Regions from separate parts of the Rhizobium sp. UBA1881 genome, predicted to be linked through region 2. Evidence: riboswitches for the same ligand, from Rfam matches in the RefSeq annotation. Region 2 holds a riboswitch; the other holds the start of a gene.

Region 1 (6,468 bases), on a different contig from region 2:
CCGAGGAGATGGAACAGCACAAGCTCGGCAAGGCGATCGAGCGCGAAGAGCACTGGCTGCGCTACGGCGTCACCGCGCGCCGCAAGCGCAACATGCGCCGCCTCGGCGAGCTGCAGACGATGCGCGCCAGCTATCGCGGCCACAAGGGTCCGCAGGGCACCGTTCAGGCCACCGTTTCCGACGCGCAGGAATCCGGCAAGCTCGTCATCGAGGCCGACAAGATTACCAAGACCTATGGCGAACGTCCGATCGTCACGCCGTTTTCGATCCGCGTTCATCGCGGCGATTGCATCGGCCTCGTCGGCCCGAACGGCGCTGGCAAGACGACGCTGCTGAAGATGCTGACCGGCCAGCTCGCGCCCGACACCGGCATCATCAAGCTCGGCACCAATCTGGAGATCGCCACGCTCGACCAGAAGCGCGAAGACCTCAACCCCGAGGACACGCTGGCGCATTATCTCACCGACGGGCGCGGCGAGAACCTGCTTGTGAACGGCGAACAACGCCACGTCACCGGCTACATGAAGGAATTCCTGTTCCAGCCGGAACAAGCCCGCACGCCGATCAAGAACCTCTCGGGCGGCGAGCGCGCCCGCCTGATGCTCGCCCGCATGCTGGCGCGGCCATCCAACTTGCTGATCCTCGACGAGCCGACCAACGACCTCGACATCGAGACGCTGGATCTCTTGCAGGAAGTCGTCGCCGGCTTCCCGGGCACCGTCATCCTCGTCAGCCACGACCGTGACTTCCTCGACCGCACCGTGACCTCGACGATCGCACCCGCCGTACCGGATGCGCCCGATGGCCGCTGGATCGAATATGCCGGCGGCTATTCCGACATGCTGGCGCAGCGCAAGGGTGCCGCCGACGAGCGCAAGAAGGCGGAGAAAGCCGAAAAGGCGAAAGCGCAGGACGCGGCCCCTGCCGCCGAAGCGCCGAAGGGCAAGGGAAAGCTCTCCTTCAAGCAGAAGTTCGCGCTCGAAAACCTGCCCAAGGAGATGGCCAAGGCCGAAGCCGAGATCGCCAAGCGCGAGGAAAAGATGGCCGACACCAACCTCTTCTCCAAGGACCCCACGACCTTCAACCGCCTGGCCGCCGAAATGGAGAAATTCCGCGACAGCCTGGTGAAGATGGAAGAAGAGTGGCTGGAACTCGAGATGCTCCGGGAAGAGCTGGAGGGCTGATCGCCCTCTACGCCGCCGAAAGCTGAGCCTCGATCGCCGCCTTGTCGACGATCGACCACACCTTCGCGATCTTGCCCTCGGCAAACCCGTAAAACACGTTCTCGGAGAACGAGATTCGCCTGCCGTTGACGGGCAGGCCGAGAAACATGCCTTGCGGGCTGATGTTGAAATTCAGCCGGCTGGCGACCGTGGTTTCATCGGCGATCAGAAGCTGGACGTCGAAATGGAGGTTGGGTATCGCGCGAAACCCGGCCTCACGCGCCTGCCGATAGCCGTCCAGCCCAACCATCTCTCCGTTATAGCGCACATCCTGCCCGACATATGTGCCGAGGTTTTCCCAATCCTGGGAATTCAGGCAGCCGATATACGCGCGATATAGGCCCGCAAGTCTCGTCTCCGGCATTCAACTTCTCCCACCCATTGGCATACCCTGCCAGATAGCTCCCGTCTCCCAGCCGGAAACCCTCACATTTCATTGATTGGCCAGTACCGAGACTTCGCGCCTAAGCTCCCGCAGGCTCCCGCCCCCGGAGCCATGAGGAGAAAACCCATGTCTCGCTATCTGATTACCAGCCATGTCGCGGCGCTTGCCGTCGGCATTCTTCTGAGCACGTCGCAGATCACATCGGCGGCCGATGCCGCGCGCGTGCGTGTACGCGGCGATATTGCGAGCCTTTCCGGCGACACGCTCGTCGTCAAGACCCGCGAGGGCGCCGACCAGACCATTGCGCTGAAGCCGGAATGGAAGGTCGGCGGCATCAAGAAGGCGTCGGTCGAGGACATCAAGCCCGGCGATTTCGTCGGCATCGCCTCGCTGCCCAAGCAGGACGGCGGCGACGGCGCCCTGGAGGTTCTGATCTTTCCCGCGGCCATGAAAGGCACCGGCGAAGGCAGCCGCCCCTGGGATTTGAAGCCCAACAGCAGCATGACCAACGCGACCGTCGCGAAGGCCGTAAAATCCGTCGATGGCCACACCGTGACGCTGACCTATCAGGGCAAGGAAAAGACCATCTCGATATCGGACGCCACACCGATCGTGACCTTCACCGCCGCGCAGAAGTCGGACCTGACACCGGGCGCGCACGTCATCGTCATGGGCGAAAAGGCAGCCGACGGAACGGTCTCCGCAGCACAGGTGACGGTCGGCACCAACGGCATCGTTCCACCGATGTGATCCTGATCGAAGCGATCAGAGCGCCGGCGCCGGCGTGTTCGGCGCCTTGTCCGCCACCCTGCTCTCATCGGGCTTGGCGGCAAGCGCTTCGAGATGCAGCACGCGCGGATGGAAGGCCTCGATATAGGCGTCGGAGCGGCCGATATAGATCATCGTCGCATCCGGCATCGCCTCGAGCACCTTCATCATCGTCGATTGCCATTCGGGCTCCATGCCCTCTAGCACTTCGTCGAAGACCATCCATTGCGGCCGGACCAGCAAGAGCCGCGCGAAACCGATAGCCCGCTGTTCATCGGCATCGAGCAGCTTGTCCCAGCGTGCGCGCGTATCCAGACGGGCAACGAGATTATGCAGCCCCGCTTTTTCGAGCGCCGCCACCACATCGTCGTTCTTGTAGGTGTCGGCGGCCGCAGGAAACGCCAGCGCTTCGCGCAAAGTACCACCCGGAATATAGGCCGATTGAGGCACGAACAGCATGTCGTCGGTGGGCGGCAGGCCGATCTTGCCGCTGCCGCAGGGCCAGAGTTCCGACATCGCCAGGAACAGCAGCTTGCGATTGACGTTGTGGTCGCCGTTGATCATCACCTTCTCGCCGGCCTTGATGGTGACGCTGCCCTCATGCAGGCGGAAGCCGCCGCACTGGTCGACCTCCTCGTCCATCTTCGTGGCGATGGTCACATCCTCGAGCGTCAGCGTACCCGGCGCGCTGCGTTCATAGGCGATCGTTTCCTTGAGATCGACATCGTCGCCCATGGTGGTCAGAGCCTGGCGGAAATCGGTGACGCGCATCAAGGTTGCGCGCCATTCGGCGATCGGGCCGAAGTTGGACACGTACCAGCGCAGCGCCGTATTGACCTGGTTGAAGGCGCCGACCGACATCATCAACTGACCGAAGGTGAGGCCGCCGGAGAAATAGGCGGGTGCGGCCACGATGATCGGAATGACGACGACGAGCCAGCCGTAGCCGGCCGACACCCAGGTCAGGTTGACGTTTGCCATCGCCAGCTTCTTGATGACGGCGAGAACTGCGCTGATATCGGTGTTAATCCGCCCCCGCTCGTTTTCTTCACCACGCGCAGCCGTGATCGCCGGAATGTTCTCGTTGGCATGCATCAGCGCGAAACGCAGCTCGGCTTCCTTGGAGAAACGGTCGGCATTGAGCTTGACGAGCTTGCGTCCCACGAGCTGGCTGAGCACCGAGGCGGAAGCCGCGTAAAAGATCGCCGCCCAGACCATATAGCCCGGAATGGAAAAGGCGTACTCGCCGAAGCGGAAGACGAAGCCGCTCGAGAGTTCCCAGAGAACGCCGATGAAGCTCACCAGCAGGATCGTCGACTGCACCAGGCCGATGACGAGCCCCGTGGTGCTTTCGGCCAGATTGCGCGCATCCTCATGCAGGCGCTGGTCCGGATTGACGCCGATCAGCCCGCTGGAGGCGAGCCTGAGCGCCCGCTTGCGCTGCAGCCACTGGTCGACGAGATCGCGCGTCAGCCCCTCGCGCATGTAAAGCGCCGTCATCTGGTTCAGCCAGGCCTGCACTACGTTGAGCAAAAGCAGCATGCCGGCGATCAGCGCGAAGATCTTCAGCTGGTGGAAGAACCCCGGCAGATCGCGGCGTGAGATGGCGTCGTAGAATGGCGCGTTCCACTGGTTGAGGATAACAGTGGCATAGGCTGTCGCCAGAATGATCCCGATCAGCGCCGTCGAGAGAATGAGCACCGGCGCCCGCACCCTGGAATGCCAGAATGCCGAAAACATCACCTTGAGGCGGAAGATCAGGCTGAGATCATACCCTACCCGGTCCTGCCCCTGGATGCTCGGTCTGCTTTTGACGTCCTCTGCCATCATGCTTCCTTACGCGTATGTAGCACCTGAATAGCACCGTGAGTCAGCCTGTCCAGCAACAGTTTCTAGCATCAGGTAATGCGCGAGTTACCTCGGCAAATAGGCGACGCCGCGTATCGGTCATTGATTCGCGGCCTGACTGGGTCTATTTAGAGCGCTCCGTGGTGATTTGGCCGGCCGGCTTGCAGCCACGTTAAAGAAGTTGCTAAAGGGCCGCGTGCGGACCGATAGCGATATTTTCGTTTTTTCATCGAGTGACCGCTATGCCGATCAAGATCCCCGATACCCTGCCCGCCTTTGAAACCCTGGTTCAGGAAGGTGTGCGCGTAATGACCGAGACGGCCGCGATCCGTCAGGACATTCGCCCCCTGCAGATCGGGCTTCTGAACCTCATGCCGAACAAGATCAAGACCGAGATCCAGATGGCGCGCCTCATCGGCGCCTCGCCGCTGCAGGTCGAGCTGTCGCTTGTTCGCGTCGGGAACCACAAGGCGAAGAACACCTCGGAAGATCATCTCTTCTCCTTCTACCAGACCTGGGAGGAGATCAAACACCGGAAGTTCGACGGCTTCATCATCACAGGCGCGCCGATCGAAACGCTTCCATACGAAGACGTTACTTATTGGGATGAAATGCAGCAGATTTTCGACTGGACGCGCACCAACGTGCACTCCGCGATGAATGTCTGCTGGGGCGCGATGGCCGCGATCTACCATTTCCACGATATTCCCAAGCACGCGCTGACGGAAAAGGCCTTCGGCGTCTACCGCCACAAGAACCTCAAGCCGTCGTCGGTCTATCTGAACGGTTTCTCCGACAATTTCGAGGTTCCGGTCTCGCGCTGGACGGAAGTGCGCCGCGCCGATATCGAAAAATCCGACACGCTGGAAATCCTGATGGAATCGAGCGAGATGGGAGTCTGCCTCGTTCACGAGAAGAAAGGCAATCGGCTCTATATCTTCAACCACGTCGAATATGATTCGACATCGCTTGGTGACGAGTATTTCCGCGACGTGAATGCCGGCGTTCCGATCAAGATGCCGCACAATTATTTTCCGCATAACGACCCGTCGATCCCGCCGCAGAACCGCTGGCGCAGCCACGCTCACCTGCTGTTCGGCAACTGGATCAACGAAATCTATCAGACGACGCCTTACAATCTGGAAGATATTGGCGAGGACGGCTGAGACCTTTTCGCCTTGCTTGATACGCCGCCGGGCCTGACCGGCGGCGTTTGTTTTTTATATCGCGGCGGTTGCGATTTCATTCAATTGAGAGCAGGTTCTGGCCCGAAATTGCGGACGCGAACCGGGGAGGAAACAGAATGGCGGATGGATTGAAGCGGGACGTTTTTGGAACGACGAAGACGGGCGAGACCGTCCATCGCGTCGAAATCTCAGGCGGCGGGCTCACCGCCAAGGTGATCACCTGGGGCGCCGTCATTCAGGACCTCAGGCTCGAAGGCCATGACGCGCCGCTCACCCTCGGCTTCGATGATTTCGACAGCTATCCCGCCCATTCCGCCTATTTCGGCGCGACGCCCGGCCGCAATGCCAACCGCATCGGCGGCGGCAAGTTCACGATCGACGGCAAGAATTATCAGCTCGACCTCAACGAAAACGGCGTCAGCCACCTGCATGGCGGCTTCGAGAACATCGCGCTACGCAACTGGACGATCGTCGAGCACGACAGCGACCGCGTCGTCCTGAAGATCGTCGATGCCGATGGTCGCGGCGGCTATCCCGGCAATTGCACCATCCTCGTCACCTACCGCGTGCATGGCGATGGCGAACTCTCGGTGGTTTACGAGACGACCAGCGACCAGCCGACCATCGCCAATGTCTGCCAGCACGCCTATTTCAATCTCGACGGCCGCGACGATACGCTTGGCCACGACATCATGATCGCGGCCGACAGCTATCTTCCGACTGACGAGCGCCAGATCCCGACCGGCGAGATCCGCCCAGTGCAAGGCACGGTGTTCGATTTCCGCGAAATGGCCTCGCTGAAGCGCTTCGAGGGCGACACCCAGGCGCTCTACGACCACAATTTCTGCCTCTCGTCCGAACGTGTCGCCAAGCGCTCCGTGGTTCTGGCGCGCAGCCTTTATTCCGGCGTGTCGATGGAAGTGCGCACGACCGAGCCCGGCGTCCAGTTCTACGCCGCCTTCAAGCTCGATGTGCCGGTGCCTGGTATCGGCGGCCGCAAATACGGCCCCTTCGCCGGCTTCTGCCTGGAAACGCAGATCTGGCCCGACGCCATCAA
Region 2 (12,374 bases):
TATCCGGAAGTGCTTGGAGAGCTTGAGGCCTTGAGCCTGGTAGTTGGAGCCGAGGCCGGTGCCGTAGAGGCTTTCGGGGTGTTCCTGCATGTGCTCGTAGACCAGGCGGCCGACGATCTGGCCGTCTTCGAGGATGAAGGGGACCTCGTGGCTGCGCACTTCAAGGACGGCGCGGCTGCCGCGGCCGCCGGCGGGGGCGTGGCCGAAGCCGGGGTCGAAGAAGCCGGCGTAGTGGACGCGGAATTCGCCGACCAGCGGGTCGAAGGGCGTCATCTCGGCGGCGTAATGCGGGGGCACGTGGACCGCTTCGCGCGAGACGAGGATGTAGAACTCATCGGGATCGAGGATCAGTTCGTTGCGACCGCGGCTGTAGATCGGCTCCCAGAAATCGAAGATATCGTGCTGGGCCTTCTTGTCGACGTCGACGACCGCCGTGTGGTGCTTGCCGCGATAGCCGATCAGGCCGTCCTTGTCGCCGGCGAGATCGATCGACAGTGCGATGCCGCCACCCGAGACGTTGGGCCTGGCGCTGGCGACCAGCGTCTCGGCATCGTGCAGCGCCAGCAGTTCCGGCTCGCCGAGCAGCGACTGGCCGATGCGGAAGCGGATTTGCGACAGGCGCGAGCCGCGACGCACGACGATCGGGAAGGTGCGCGGCGAGATTTCGAGATAGAGCGGGCCGGAATAGCCGGCCGGGATCTTGTCGAATTCCTGCGCGTAATCGGTGATGACGCGGGTGAAGATATCGAGGCGGCCGGTCGAGCTTTTCGGGTTGGCCGAGGCCGACATGTCGGCCGGAAGATCGAGGCGCTCCATGAGCGGGACGATGTAGACGCAGCCGGTTTCGAGCACCGCGCCTTCCGAGAGGTCGACGACATGCAGGCTCAATCGGTCGAGCTTGTCGGAGACGAGGCTGTTCGGACCCGGCATGAAGCTGGCGCGGACGCGGAAGGCCTTGGCACCGAGACGCAGATCAAGGCTCGCCGGCTGGATCTGGTCGCTGTCGAGCTCGCGCTCCGCGACGAGGCGCCCCGTCTCGAACAACGCGGCAATCGCGCGGTCTGCCAATATTCCTGTTTCGCGAGCCATCATGCCCCATCCATAATTTGCCGCAGACAAAACCAAAATCGAGGAATTGACGCAAGCGCGCAACAGCAGTATTGCAGCTTTATCCCGTGGTGATTTGGCCGGTCGGCTTGCAGCCACGTTAAACAAGTGGCTAAATAGACCGGGTTGAAACCGGTCTGCATTTGCGGCCGGTTTTTTTGTGTTCGAAAGTGGTGATTCATGAGCAAGACTTGGCGCCCGGCAACCCAACTGGTCCACGGCGGAACGCTGCGCTCGCAGTATAGCGAGACCTCCGAGGCGATCTACCTCACGCAAGGGTTTGTCTACGATACAGCGGAAGCCGCCGAGGCGCGCTTCAAGGGAGAGACCGAGGGCTATATTTACGCCCGCTACGGCAGCCCGACCAACGACATGTTCGAAAAGCGCATGTGCGCGATGGAAGGTGCGGAAGAAGCCCGCGCCACCGCATCGGGCATGGCAGCCGTCGCAGCCGCCATCCTCTGCCAGGTGAAGGCCGGCGATCATATCGTGGCCGCCCGCGCGCTCTTCGGCTCCTGCCGCTGGGTTGTCGAGACGCTGGCGCCGAAGTACGGCATCGAGTGCACGCTGGTCGACGGCCGCTATCTTGAGAACTGGGAAAAGGCGATCCGCCCGAACACCAAGGTGTTCTTCCTGGAAAGCCCGACCAACCCGACGCTCGAAGTGGTCGATATCGCCGGCGTTGCCAAGCTCGCCAACCAGATCGGCGCCAAGGTCGTGGTCGACAACGTCTTCGCGACGCCGATCTTCCAGAAGCCGCTGGAACTCGGCGCCCATATCGTCGTCTATTCCGCAACCAAGCATATCGACGGCCAGGGCCGCAGCCTCGGCGGCGTGATCCTCTCGGATACGGAGTGGGTCAACGAGCATCTGCAAGACTATTATCGCCACACCGGCCCGGCCATGTCGCCGTTCACGGCGTGGACGCTGCTGAAGGGTCTCGAGACGCTGCCGCTGCGCGTCAAGCAGCAGACCGAGAACGCCGGCAAGATCGCCGACTTCCTGGCCGAGCAGAAGCAGGTCGCCAAGGTGATCTATCCCGGCCGCAAGGACCATCCGCAGGCCGATATCGTCGCCAAGCAGATGAAGGGTGGCTCGACGCTGGTGGCGATCGAACTCAAGGGCGGCAAGGAAGCGGCGTTCGCGCTGCAGAACGCGCTCGAGATCGTTAAGATCTCCAACAATCTCGGCGATGCGAAGAGCCTGATCACGCATCCGGCGACGACCACGCACAAGAACCTGACGGACGAGGCCCGCGCCGAACTCGGCATTTCGCCCGGCACCGTGCGCCTGTCGGCTGGTATCGAGGATACCGACGACCTGATCGAGGATTTCGCGCAGGCGCTCTCCAAGATCAAGGCCTGATCAAGAATAGCCGGCCGGGTCGATGTGATCCGGCCGGCATTTAAACGGGCATTTCTGCAATTTACTCGCGCTGAGCGGGAGCTGCATTAGTCTTAACGCGCGAATTTTTCGCGCTTACAGCCAATTGATTGCGGATTCCGGCCTGGTTTATTGACCTGCCGCACCTCTTATAAGATACCAGTAAGGTATTCTTATTATGGTGTAGGCATGTACCGCGCCCTGACACGAGATATTGAAGTGGTGGTCGAGCCCTTTTACCTGGAGGAGCAATCCGACCCGGACGACGACCGCTATGTGTGGGGCTACCGCATCGTCATCAGCAACAATTCGGACCTTACGGTACGCCTCGTCAACCGCTATTGGAACATTACCGACCAGAACGGCGTCGTCGACGAAGTGAGCGGCGCGGGCGTTGTCGGCGAACAGCCGACGCTTAGCCCCGGTGATACCTACGAATATTCATCGGGCTGCCCGCTCGATACGCCATCGGGCCTGATGTTCGGCCATTACCAGATGGAAACCGATAAAGGCGAGGTCTTCCAGGTGGAAATCCCCGCCTTCTCTCTTGATTCACCCGGCCTGCTCAGAGTGCTGAACTAACCTTTTTTTGTCGCATGTCGGTGCCGCAAAACCGCTGCACACTTTTGCACGACATGCTTCGGGTTACTCAGCCGCCTGCGCAAGCTCTTCGGCCTCGAAACGATAGGTCGTCGAGCAGAATTCGCAGGTGACCGCGATCTTGCCCTCTTCCTGACTCGCTTCGATCTCCTCGGCGGAGAAGCCCTTGAGCACGCCCTTGATCTTCTCGCGCGAGCAGGAGCAGCGGTCGAACACTTCGCGCGGCTCGTAGACGCGCACGCCGCGCTCATGGAACAGCCGGAACAGCAGGCGTTCGACACCGACCTGCGGATCGGTCAGCTCGTCGGCGTCGATGGTCTCCACCAGCGAACGCGCTTCGGCCCATGCATCGTCTTCCGCATGCTGGACGGTACCTTCGTCGCCATCGCCACCATGCAGGTCGGCCTGGCGCATGCGCTCGGGCGCTTCCGGCAGAAACTGGGCAACGAGGCCCCCTGCCCGCCAGCGATGACGCGGCTTGCCGGCTTCGTCGCGGTCGAACAGTTCGGCGGCGGCGAGGCGCACGCGCGTCGGGATCTGTTCCGACTGGCGGAAGTAGGTGCCGGCAATGTCTTCCAGCGTAGCACCGTCGAGCGCGACGATGCCCTGGTAAGGCTGGCTGAACTTGCCCTGGTCGATGGTGAACGCCAACATGCCCTTGCCGAGCAACTGCTCGGGTTCGGCGCGACCGGCGGCAACCGCCTCGTCCAGAAGCGTCTGGTCAAAGCGGGCGTAGGCGCGCACGTTCTCGGGCGTCGAGAAGTCGGCGACAAGCAGATCGACCGGGCCGTCGCTCTTCGTCTGCACGGTGAACTTGCCTTCGAACTTCAGCGACGTGCCAAGCAGCACCGTCAGCGCGATGACTTCGGCCAGCAGGCGGGCGACGGGCGCGGGATAGTTGTGGCGATCGAGGATCGCATCCAGCATCGGGCCGAGCTGGACGGCGCGACCGCGCACATCCAGGCCTTCCACCTGAAACGGAACGACATGATCATCACCGGCGAAATCGAATTCGCCGAGAGTGGCTGCAGCTTCTGCCATGGTCTTCTCCTAGTCTGAGGGCAGCGGACGAGCCCGTCCATCCGCCAGCGCGGCCACGGGCCTGTCCGGCCCGATGTGGCCTCCAGTATGGTTCAGATCGCGCCCAGGCACCAAGCAAGAATCGACTTCTGCGCATGAAGACGGTTTTCCGCTTCATCGAAGACCACGGATTGCGGGCCGTCGATCACTTCGTCGGTAACTTCCTCACCACGATGGGCCGGCAGGCAATGCATGAACAATGCATCCTTGTCGGCCTGTGCCATCAAAGCCGAATTGACCTGATAAGGCTGGAAGACGTTGTGACCCCGGGCCCGATGTTCCTGATTCATGGAGACCCAGGTATCGGTCACCACGCAATCGGCGCCGGCGACCGCACGGTCTGCATCATGGCTCAGCATGATCTCGGCACCCTCATTGCGGGCCCAGTTCAGATAGTGATCCTTCGGCTCGGAACCAAGGGGTACCGCCATGTTCATGCGATAGCCGAAACGGGCAGCGCCTTCGACCAGCGAATGCAGCACGTTGTTACCATCGCCCATCCAGGCGATCGTCTTGCCCTTGATGGGGCCGCGATGCTCTTCGAAGGTCATGATATCGGCCATGATCTGGCAGGGATGGGTATCATCCGTCAGCGCGTTGATGACGGGGACGGTCGCGTGTTCGGCGAGCTCCAGCATGCGCGCATGGTCGGTGGTGCGGATCATGATCGCGTCGACATAGCGCGACAGGACCTTGGCAGTGTCGCCAATCGTCTCTGCGCGGCCGAGCTGCATTTCGGTGCCCGAGAGGAACAGCGTTTCGCCGCCGAGCTGGCGCATGCCGACGTCGAAGGAGACGCGCGTGCGGGTCGAGGGCTTTTCGAAGATCATCGCCAGCATCTTGCCTGCCAGCGGCTTGTCGCCCTGGCCGGCCTTGAAGGCCTGCTTGCGGGTCTTGGCGTCATCCATGATGACCCTGAGGTCGGAGGAGGTTACCGCGGAGAGATCGAGAAAGTGTTTTGGGGAAGCCATCTGTCCTTAACCTGTTACGCCCGCCATCCGGCCGGGCATCCATCCATTCAAGCCGTCTTCTTTGCCTTGGCGCGCACGCTCTCGGCGGCGCGTTCGAGACGCGCGAGGCCTTCGCGGGCTTCGTCAGCGGTGACGACGAGCGGAGGAAGCAAACGGATGACGTTGTCGCCGGCCGGAATGGCCAGCAGGTTGGCAGCGCGGATGGCCTGCAGGAGCTCAGTCGACGGAACGGCCGCCTTGACGCCGAGCATAAGGCCTTCGCCGCGGATGTCCTCGATCACATCGGGGAAACGATCCTTCAGCGATGCGAGGCCCTGACGGAAGACGAGCGCGACGTCATTGACGTGGCGCAGGAAGCCTTCCTCGAGGAGGACATCGAGCACGGCATTGCCGACGGCCATGGCGAGCGGGTTGCCGCCATAGGTCGAGCCATGGGTGCCGGCCTTCATGCCGGAGGCTGCTTCAGCTGTTGCAAGGCAGGCGCCGAGCGGGAAACCACCGCCGATGCCCTTGGCGACCGCCATGATGTCGGGCGTGACGCCGGACCATTCATGCGCGAAGAGCTTGCCGGTGCGGCCAACGCCGGACTGAACCTCGTCGAGGATCAGAAGCAGGCCGTGTTCGTCGCAGAGCTGGCGCAGCGCCTTCATGAATTCCGTGGTTGCCGGGCGGATACCGCCCTCGCCCTGTACCGGCTCGATCAGGATACCGGCCGTGGCATCGGTGATGGCGGCACGGACGGCTTCGATATCGCCGAAGGGCACCTGGTCGAAACCGGGCGTCTTGGGGCCGAAGCCTTCGAGATACTTTTCCTGGCCGCCGGCGGCGATCGTTGCCAGCGTGCGGCCGTGGAAGGCGCCTTCGAAGGTGATGATGTGGAAGCGCTCGGGATGGCCCTTCGAATACTGGTAGCGGCGCGCGGTCTTGATCGCGCACTCCAGAGCCTCGGCGCCGGAATTGGTGAAGAACACCTTATCCGCGAAGGTTGCATCCGTCAGCCGCTTGGCGAAGCGCTCCTGGCCGGGGATCTCGTAAATGTTGGAAAGGTGCCAGACCTTCTCGGCCTGATCCTTCAGCGCGCCGACGACGTGCGGGTGGCTATGGCCGACGGAGGTCACGGCAACGCCCGCGCCGAAATCGAGATATCGCTCACCAGTTTCGGTGATCAGCCACACGCCCTCTCCTCGCTCGAACCGCAGCGGGGCACGAGAGTAGGTATCATAAAGCGGCGCGGCTTCAGCCATGGCGCGATCTCCTGTCATTCGCTCAACAATGGCCCGGACTCCGGCTAAAAAGCGGGTGCCCGGAAATGAAAAATGCCGCCTTTCGGCGGCGAGGGGCACTATTGTCTTTTCGCAGTGCGATGTCAACAAAACTGAGCTTTTGTCGCATGCGTCAAGCAAGCATCGGGGCGCCGGCGAGCTATCAACAGCTAATGTTGCAGAAATGACTCTACCACCCAGCAAGTTGGGGAAAACCGAGAAATCGATTCGCCGCGATTCAACCGACTCTTGTCACGGAGTCGCCCTCACTCTAGGTTAAAACTCAATTACTAGACTGCATGCGGCGGAACTAGTCACCAAAATCGAGCAAGCGTTTCTTGGTCCGGACACGTCCGCGCCATGGGTGAAGGATTCTGCCTACACCAACGCAATAAGGCGGAGACAGGGCATGAACTGGACAGACGAGCGCGTTGAGAGACTGAAGAAGCTTTGGGCCGAAGGCCTGAGCGCCAGCCAGATTGCGGCACAACTTGGCGGTGTAAGCCGCAACGCCGTCATCGGCAAGGTCCACCGCCTGAACCTGCCTGGCCGCGCCAAGGCCGGCGGCACGACCACGGCGACGCGGGCACCGAAGCGCCCGGCGGTTTCGACCCCGCGCCCCGCCAACAGCTTCAATTCCGCACGCATCTCGCCAAGCCGCGCCGTTGCCCGCCCGCAGGGCGCAGTGGCTCTCAAGGAAGAGATGGACATCGATGCGATCGAGGAAGTCCGTTACCGTCCGGCTTCCAACGTTGTCGTTCCGATCTCGCGCCGCCTAGGCCTCACGGAACTGACCGAGCGTACGTGCAAGTGGCCGGTCGGCGATCCGCTGACGGATGACTTCCACTTCTGCGGCTGCGAGTCCCCTGACAACTCGCCGTACTGCACCTATCACCAGCGCATGGCCTACCAGCCGGTCAACGAGCGCCGCAAGGCCGCCAACCGGGTCGCATGACCCGGAAAGCCGGATAAGGAACACAAGAAAACGGGCCCTCGCGGGGCCCGTTTTTCGTTGGACCGGATGAAATGGAAGCGTCTTACGCTTCCATCGAATAACCAGCGCCGCGAACGGTGCGGATGACATCCTGCATGTTCGAGAAGTTGAGCGCCTTGCGCAGGCGGCCGACGTGAACGTCGACGGTGCGCTCGTCGACATAGATGTCATGGCCCCAGACGCCATCGAGCAGCTGCGAGCGGGAGAAGACGCGGCCCGGCGACGACATCAAGAATTCCAGTAGGCGGAATTCGGTCGGTCCGAGGCGGACTTCGCGGCTCTTGCGGTGAACGCGGTGGGTTTCGCGATCGAGTTCGATATCGCCGCACTTCAGCAGCGAGGACAGCACTTCCGGCTTGGCGCGGCGCAGCATCGCCTTGACGCGGGCAACGAGCTCAGGTGTCGAGAACGGCTTGACGACATAGTCGTCGGCGCCGGTCGACAGGCCGCGAACACGTTCGCTTTCCTCGCCACGGGCGGTCAGCATGATGATCGGCAGGCGCTCCGTCTCCGGGCGCATGCGCAGGCGACGGCAGAGCTCGATGCCGGATACGCCGGGCAGCATCCAATCGAGGATCAAAAGGTCAGGCGTGCGTTCCTGCAGCCGGATCTCGGCCTCGTCACCGCGAAGGATGGTATCGACTTCGAAGCCTTCGGCCTCAAGGTTATAGCGAAGAAGCACGCTCAGTGCTTCTTCGTCTTCAACGACTGCTACTCTTGGGATCATTCGTCTCGGTCTCCTGGGGGCGTGGGTCCGGAACGCTTATTCCGTGACCGCGCCGACGGTGTTGGCGGTGTCGTCCTTCGGACGCTCGCCTTCCGGCTGGGCGCCGGTAGCCATGTAGTAGATGGTCTCTGCGATGTTGGTGGCGTGGTCGCCGATGCGCTCGATGTTCTTGGCGCAGAACAGGAGATGCGTGCAGCTGGTGATGTTGCGCGGATCTTCCATCATGTAGGTCAGCATCTCGCGGAACAGCGAGGTGTACATCGCGTCGATTTCCTCGTCGCGCTCTCGGATCGACTTGGCACGATCTGCAACGCGGCTGGTGTAGACGTCGAGAACCTCCTTGAGCTGGACGAGTGCCAGTTCGGAGAGATGCTCGAGGCCACGGGCGAGCTTGCGCGGAACGCCGGTGCTCTGAACAGCGATGACGCGCTTGGCGGTGTTCTTGCCGAGATCGCCGACGCGCTCGAGATCGGCCGCGATGCGGATCGAACCCATGATTTCGCGAAGGTCGGCGGCCATCGGCTGGCGGCGGGCGATGGTGATGATCGCCTTTTCGCCGATCTCGCGCTCGGCGTGATCGAGGATCACGTCGTCGGAGATGACCTTCTGGGCGAGCGAAGTGTCGCCGTTGACGAGCGCGCGAACAGCGTCGCCGACCATCTGTTCCGCGAGGCCGCCCATTTCGGATATGCGGCGCGTCAGGAACTTGAGATCATCGTCGTAGGCGGAATAGATATGTGTCGATGCCATGGGGCTTATCCTTGAATGTCCTGAGGTTTACCGGTTTCGGAGATCAGCCGAAGCGGCCCATGATGTAATCCTGGGTGCGCGGATCATCCGGGTTGGTGAACATCTTGTCGGTATCGTTCTCCTCGACGAGGTTGCCGAGGTGGAACATGGCGGTGCGCTGCGAAACGCGGGCTGCCTGCTGCATCGAGTGCGTGACGATGACGATCGTGTAGGCTTCGCGCAGCTCGTGGATGAGCTCCTCGACCTTGGCGGTCGCGATCGGGTCGAGCGCCGAGCAGGGCTCGTCCATCAGGATGACTTCGGGGCTGACGGCAATCGCACGCGCGATGCACAGACGCTGCTGCTGGCCGCCCGAAAGGCCGGTGCCGCCTTCATGCACGCGGTCCTTGACTTCGTTCCACAGGCCGGCGCGCTGCAGGCTCTGCTCGACGATGACGTCCATGTCGGCCTTCGCCTTGGCGAGACCGTGGATGCGCGGGCCGTAGGCGACGTTTTCGTAGATCGACTTCGGGAACGGGTTCGGCTTCTGGAACACCATGCCGACGCGGGCGCGCAGTTCGACGACGTCGATATCCGGATCGTAGATATCATCGCCATCGAGCGTGATCTTGCCGGTGACGCGGCAGTTGTCGATCGTGTCGTTCATGCGGTTCAGGCTGCGCAGGAAGGTGGACTTGCCGCAGCCCGACGGACCGATGAGAGCCGTCACGGTGTTTTCGCGGATGTTCAGCTTCACGTCGAAAAGCGCGCGCTTTTCGCCGTAATAAACCGAGACGTCCTGGCCGATCATTTTATACGGAATGGTATTCATCTTCTGGTCTAGCGCCTTCTCAACTGCTGCTTCCGTCAACATGTTCATGATGTTTACTCCGTTTACCAGCGGCGCTCAAAGCGACGACGCAAGAGGATGGCTCCGAGGTTCATGACGATCAGGAACAGGAGCAGGACGATGATGGCGCCAGACGTGCGCTCGACAAAGGCGCGTTCGGCTTCGTTTGCCCACATGTAAACCTGCACTGGCAGAGCCGTGGAGGGATCCATCGGGGTGGCAGGCGCATTGGCAACGAAGGCGACCATGCCGATCAGGAGCAGCGGCGCGGTTTCACCGAGCGCGTGCGCCAGACCGATGATGGTGCCGGTCAGGATGCCAGGCATTGCCAGCGGCAGAACGTGGTGGAACACCATCTGCATCTTCGAAGCCCCGAGGCCGAGAGCGGCCGCGCGGATCGAAGGGGGCACAGCGCGCAGTGCCGCGCGGGTGGCGATGATGATGGTCGGCAGCGTCATCAGCGTCAGCACCAGACCGCCGACCAGCGACGCGGAGCGCGGCAGGCCTGCGAAGTTGATGAAGACGGCGAGACCGAGCAGACCGTAGACGATCGAAGGAACGGCCGCGAGGTTGTTGATGTTGACCTCGATCAGGTCGGTCAGCTTGTTCTTCGGCGCGAACTCTTCGAGATAGATCGAAGCGGCAACACCGATCGGCAGCGACAGGGCAAGAACGATCAACATCAGGTAGAGCGAGCCGATGAGGGCGACGCCCAGACCTGCGGCTTCCGGACGGCTGGAGTTGCCGTTGACGAAGAGGCCGGTGTTGAACTCCTTGTGGAGCGTGCCGCTGGCGGCCATCTGCTGCATCCAGCCGACCTGGCGGTCGTTGACCTTGCGGTTCTTCTCGTCAACCGTCAGGTCGATCTGGCCCTTGTTGGCCGAGTCGACATTGGCGTCGGCGAGAAGCGTGACGTTGACCGTCTTGCCGATGAGCGACGGATCGGCGACGACCATGTCGCGGAGCACGATCGGCGCACCCTTGGAGATCATCGCGGTGGCATCACGCGTTTCCGGACGGCTCTGGGCGTTGATGCCGAGCGTCTTGACCATGGCGTCGCGGATCAGCACCGGATAGTTGGCGGCGATCAGCACCGAGGGGTCGGTGGCACGCTTGTTGTTGGGGTCGAGCACCTTTTCGGAGAACTCGATCGGCAGGGTGATCGAGGTCTGCGCGAAGGCCGTGTAGCCCTGACGGATAACCGTCGTGAGCAGGATGGCCAGGAAGATCAGACCGAAGGAGATGGCAGCGATGCCATAGGCCTGGAAGCGGCGTTCGGCGGCGTAGCGACGCTTGATGCCGATGTCGCGGCGGGCCGGCGCCTTGGAGACGACGACGCCCTGTCCGGAGGAAACAACGTCCGTCATTCGTACTGCTCCCGGTATTTGCGCACAATGAAGAGCGCGTAGATGTTAAGGCAAAGCGTGATGAAGAACAGCGTGATGCCAAGCGCGAAGGCAACCAGCGTCTGCGGCGAGGTGAACTCAAGGTCACCCGTCAGCTGGTTGACGATCTTGACCGTCACCGTCGTCATCGGCTCGAAAGGGTTGATCTGGATGCGGGCTGCAACACCGGCTGCAAGCACGACGATCATGGTCTCGCCGATGGCACGCGAAGCGGTCATCAGAAGAGCGCCGACGATACCCGGCAGGGCGGCGGGGAGAACGACCTTCTTGATCGTTTCCGAACGCGTGGCACCGAGACCGAGCGAACCGTCACGCAGAGCGCGCGGCACGGCGGTGATGATGTCGTCGGAGAGCGAGGAGACGTATGGGATCAGCATGATGCCCATGACGATACCGGCGGTCAGAACGCTCTGTGCCTGGATGAAGTTGCTGTAGTCGCCGGTCAGAAGGCCGTTCACCTGGGACGAGAGGTCGCGCAGGAAGGGGCCGACGGTGACGAGGGCGAAGAAGCCGTAGACGATGGTCGGGATACCGGCCAGGACTTCGAGCAGCGGCTTGGCGATACCGCGAACCTTCGGAGCCGCGTATTCCGCCATGTAGATGGCCGCGAAGAGACCGACCGGAACGGCGACCAGCATGGCGACGAAGCCGATGTAGAGCGTGCCGAGCAGCAGCGGGATGAGACCGAACTGGCCGAAGGACGAGCTGCCGGCGCCGGCAAAGCGCGGATCCCAGACCGTGCCGAAGAAGAAGTCGGCGGCCGGAACTTCAGCGAAGAAGTGGGCCGCTTCCGTCAGCATCGACATGACGATGCCGACAGTGGTCAGGATGGCGATGGAGGATGCAAGCAGCAGACCCCAGAGCATAACGCGCTCGACGCGGTTGCGGGCCCGGAAACGGGGAGCGACTTCGCGCAGGGCATAAAAGCCACCGGCGACGCCGAGTGCCAGAACGACCAGCGTCATGATCAAGCGGCTGATGCCGCTCTCGGTGTTCAGCTTCTGCGCGCCTTCGATCATGTAAGGCTGCGGCACGCCGGCGAGCGGAACGCCCTTGGCAGCGAGCTTGGCCTGGAGACCGGCGGGATCGCCGACGCCTGCGGCAACGTCTTCGCTCGCGAGCAGCGGCAGACCGCGGGCGATGGCGCTGACCATGCCGTAGTTCAGGTTCTGCTGAGCGGCCGGCTGAGCCTTTACGTCTTCAGGAAAACCGCCGCGAACGGAGGACTCGATAATGGAGGGGCTGATGGCAAGCCAGGCGCACAG

The links. Region 2 has a riboswitch for S-adenosylmethionine ahead of B3605_RS18250 (O-succinylhomoserine sulfhydrylase). Riboswitches for the same ligand answer to the same signal wherever they lie in the genome.
Region 1: it holds a riboswitch for S-adenosylmethionine, as region 2 does, so the genes downstream of both, metA (homoserine O-acetyltransferase MetA) here and B3605_RS18250 (O-succinylhomoserine sulfhydrylase) in region 2, are expected to answer to the same signal.

The regions. Positions count from the first base shown of each region.
Region 1 is NZ_DDHH01000194.1:41,196-47,663, forward strand. It holds gene B3605_RS24165 (ABC-F family ATP-binding cassette domain-containing protein) at 1-1,184, shown strand, start outside; gene B3605_RS24170 (ester cyclase) at 1,192-1,587, opposite strand; gene B3605_RS24175 (DUF5666 domain-containing protein) at 1,720-2,358, shown strand; gene B3605_RS24180 (ABC transporter ATP-binding protein/permease) at 2,374-4,203, opposite strand; SAM riboswitch at 4,355-4,432, shown strand; gene metA (homoserine O-acetyltransferase MetA) at 4,467-5,390, shown strand; gene B3605_RS24190 (aldose epimerase family protein) at 5,528-6,468, shown strand, end outside.
Region 2 is NZ_DDHH01000152.1:13,368-25,741, forward strand. It holds gene B3605_RS18245 (2'-deoxycytidine 5'-triphosphate deaminase) at 1-1,092, opposite strand, end outside; SAM riboswitch at 1,166-1,244, shown strand; gene B3605_RS18250 (O-succinylhomoserine sulfhydrylase) at 1,288-2,472, shown strand; gene apaG (Co2+/Mg2+ efflux protein ApaG) at 2,680-3,072, shown strand; gene B3605_RS18260 (Hsp33 family molecular chaperone) at 3,136-4,131, opposite strand; gene argF (ornithine carbamoyltransferase) at 4,224-5,141, opposite strand; gene B3605_RS18270 (aspartate aminotransferase family protein) at 5,189-6,385, opposite strand; gene B3605_RS18275 (GcrA family cell cycle regulator) at 6,813-7,358, shown strand; gene phoB (phosphate regulon transcriptional regulator PhoB) at 7,441-8,124, opposite strand; gene phoU (phosphate signaling complex protein PhoU) at 8,161-8,874, opposite strand; gene pstB (phosphate ABC transporter ATP-binding protein PstB) at 8,918-9,733, opposite strand; gene pstA (phosphate ABC transporter permease PstA) at 9,748-11,070, opposite strand; gene pstC (phosphate ABC transporter permease subunit PstC) at 11,067-12,374, opposite strand, start outside.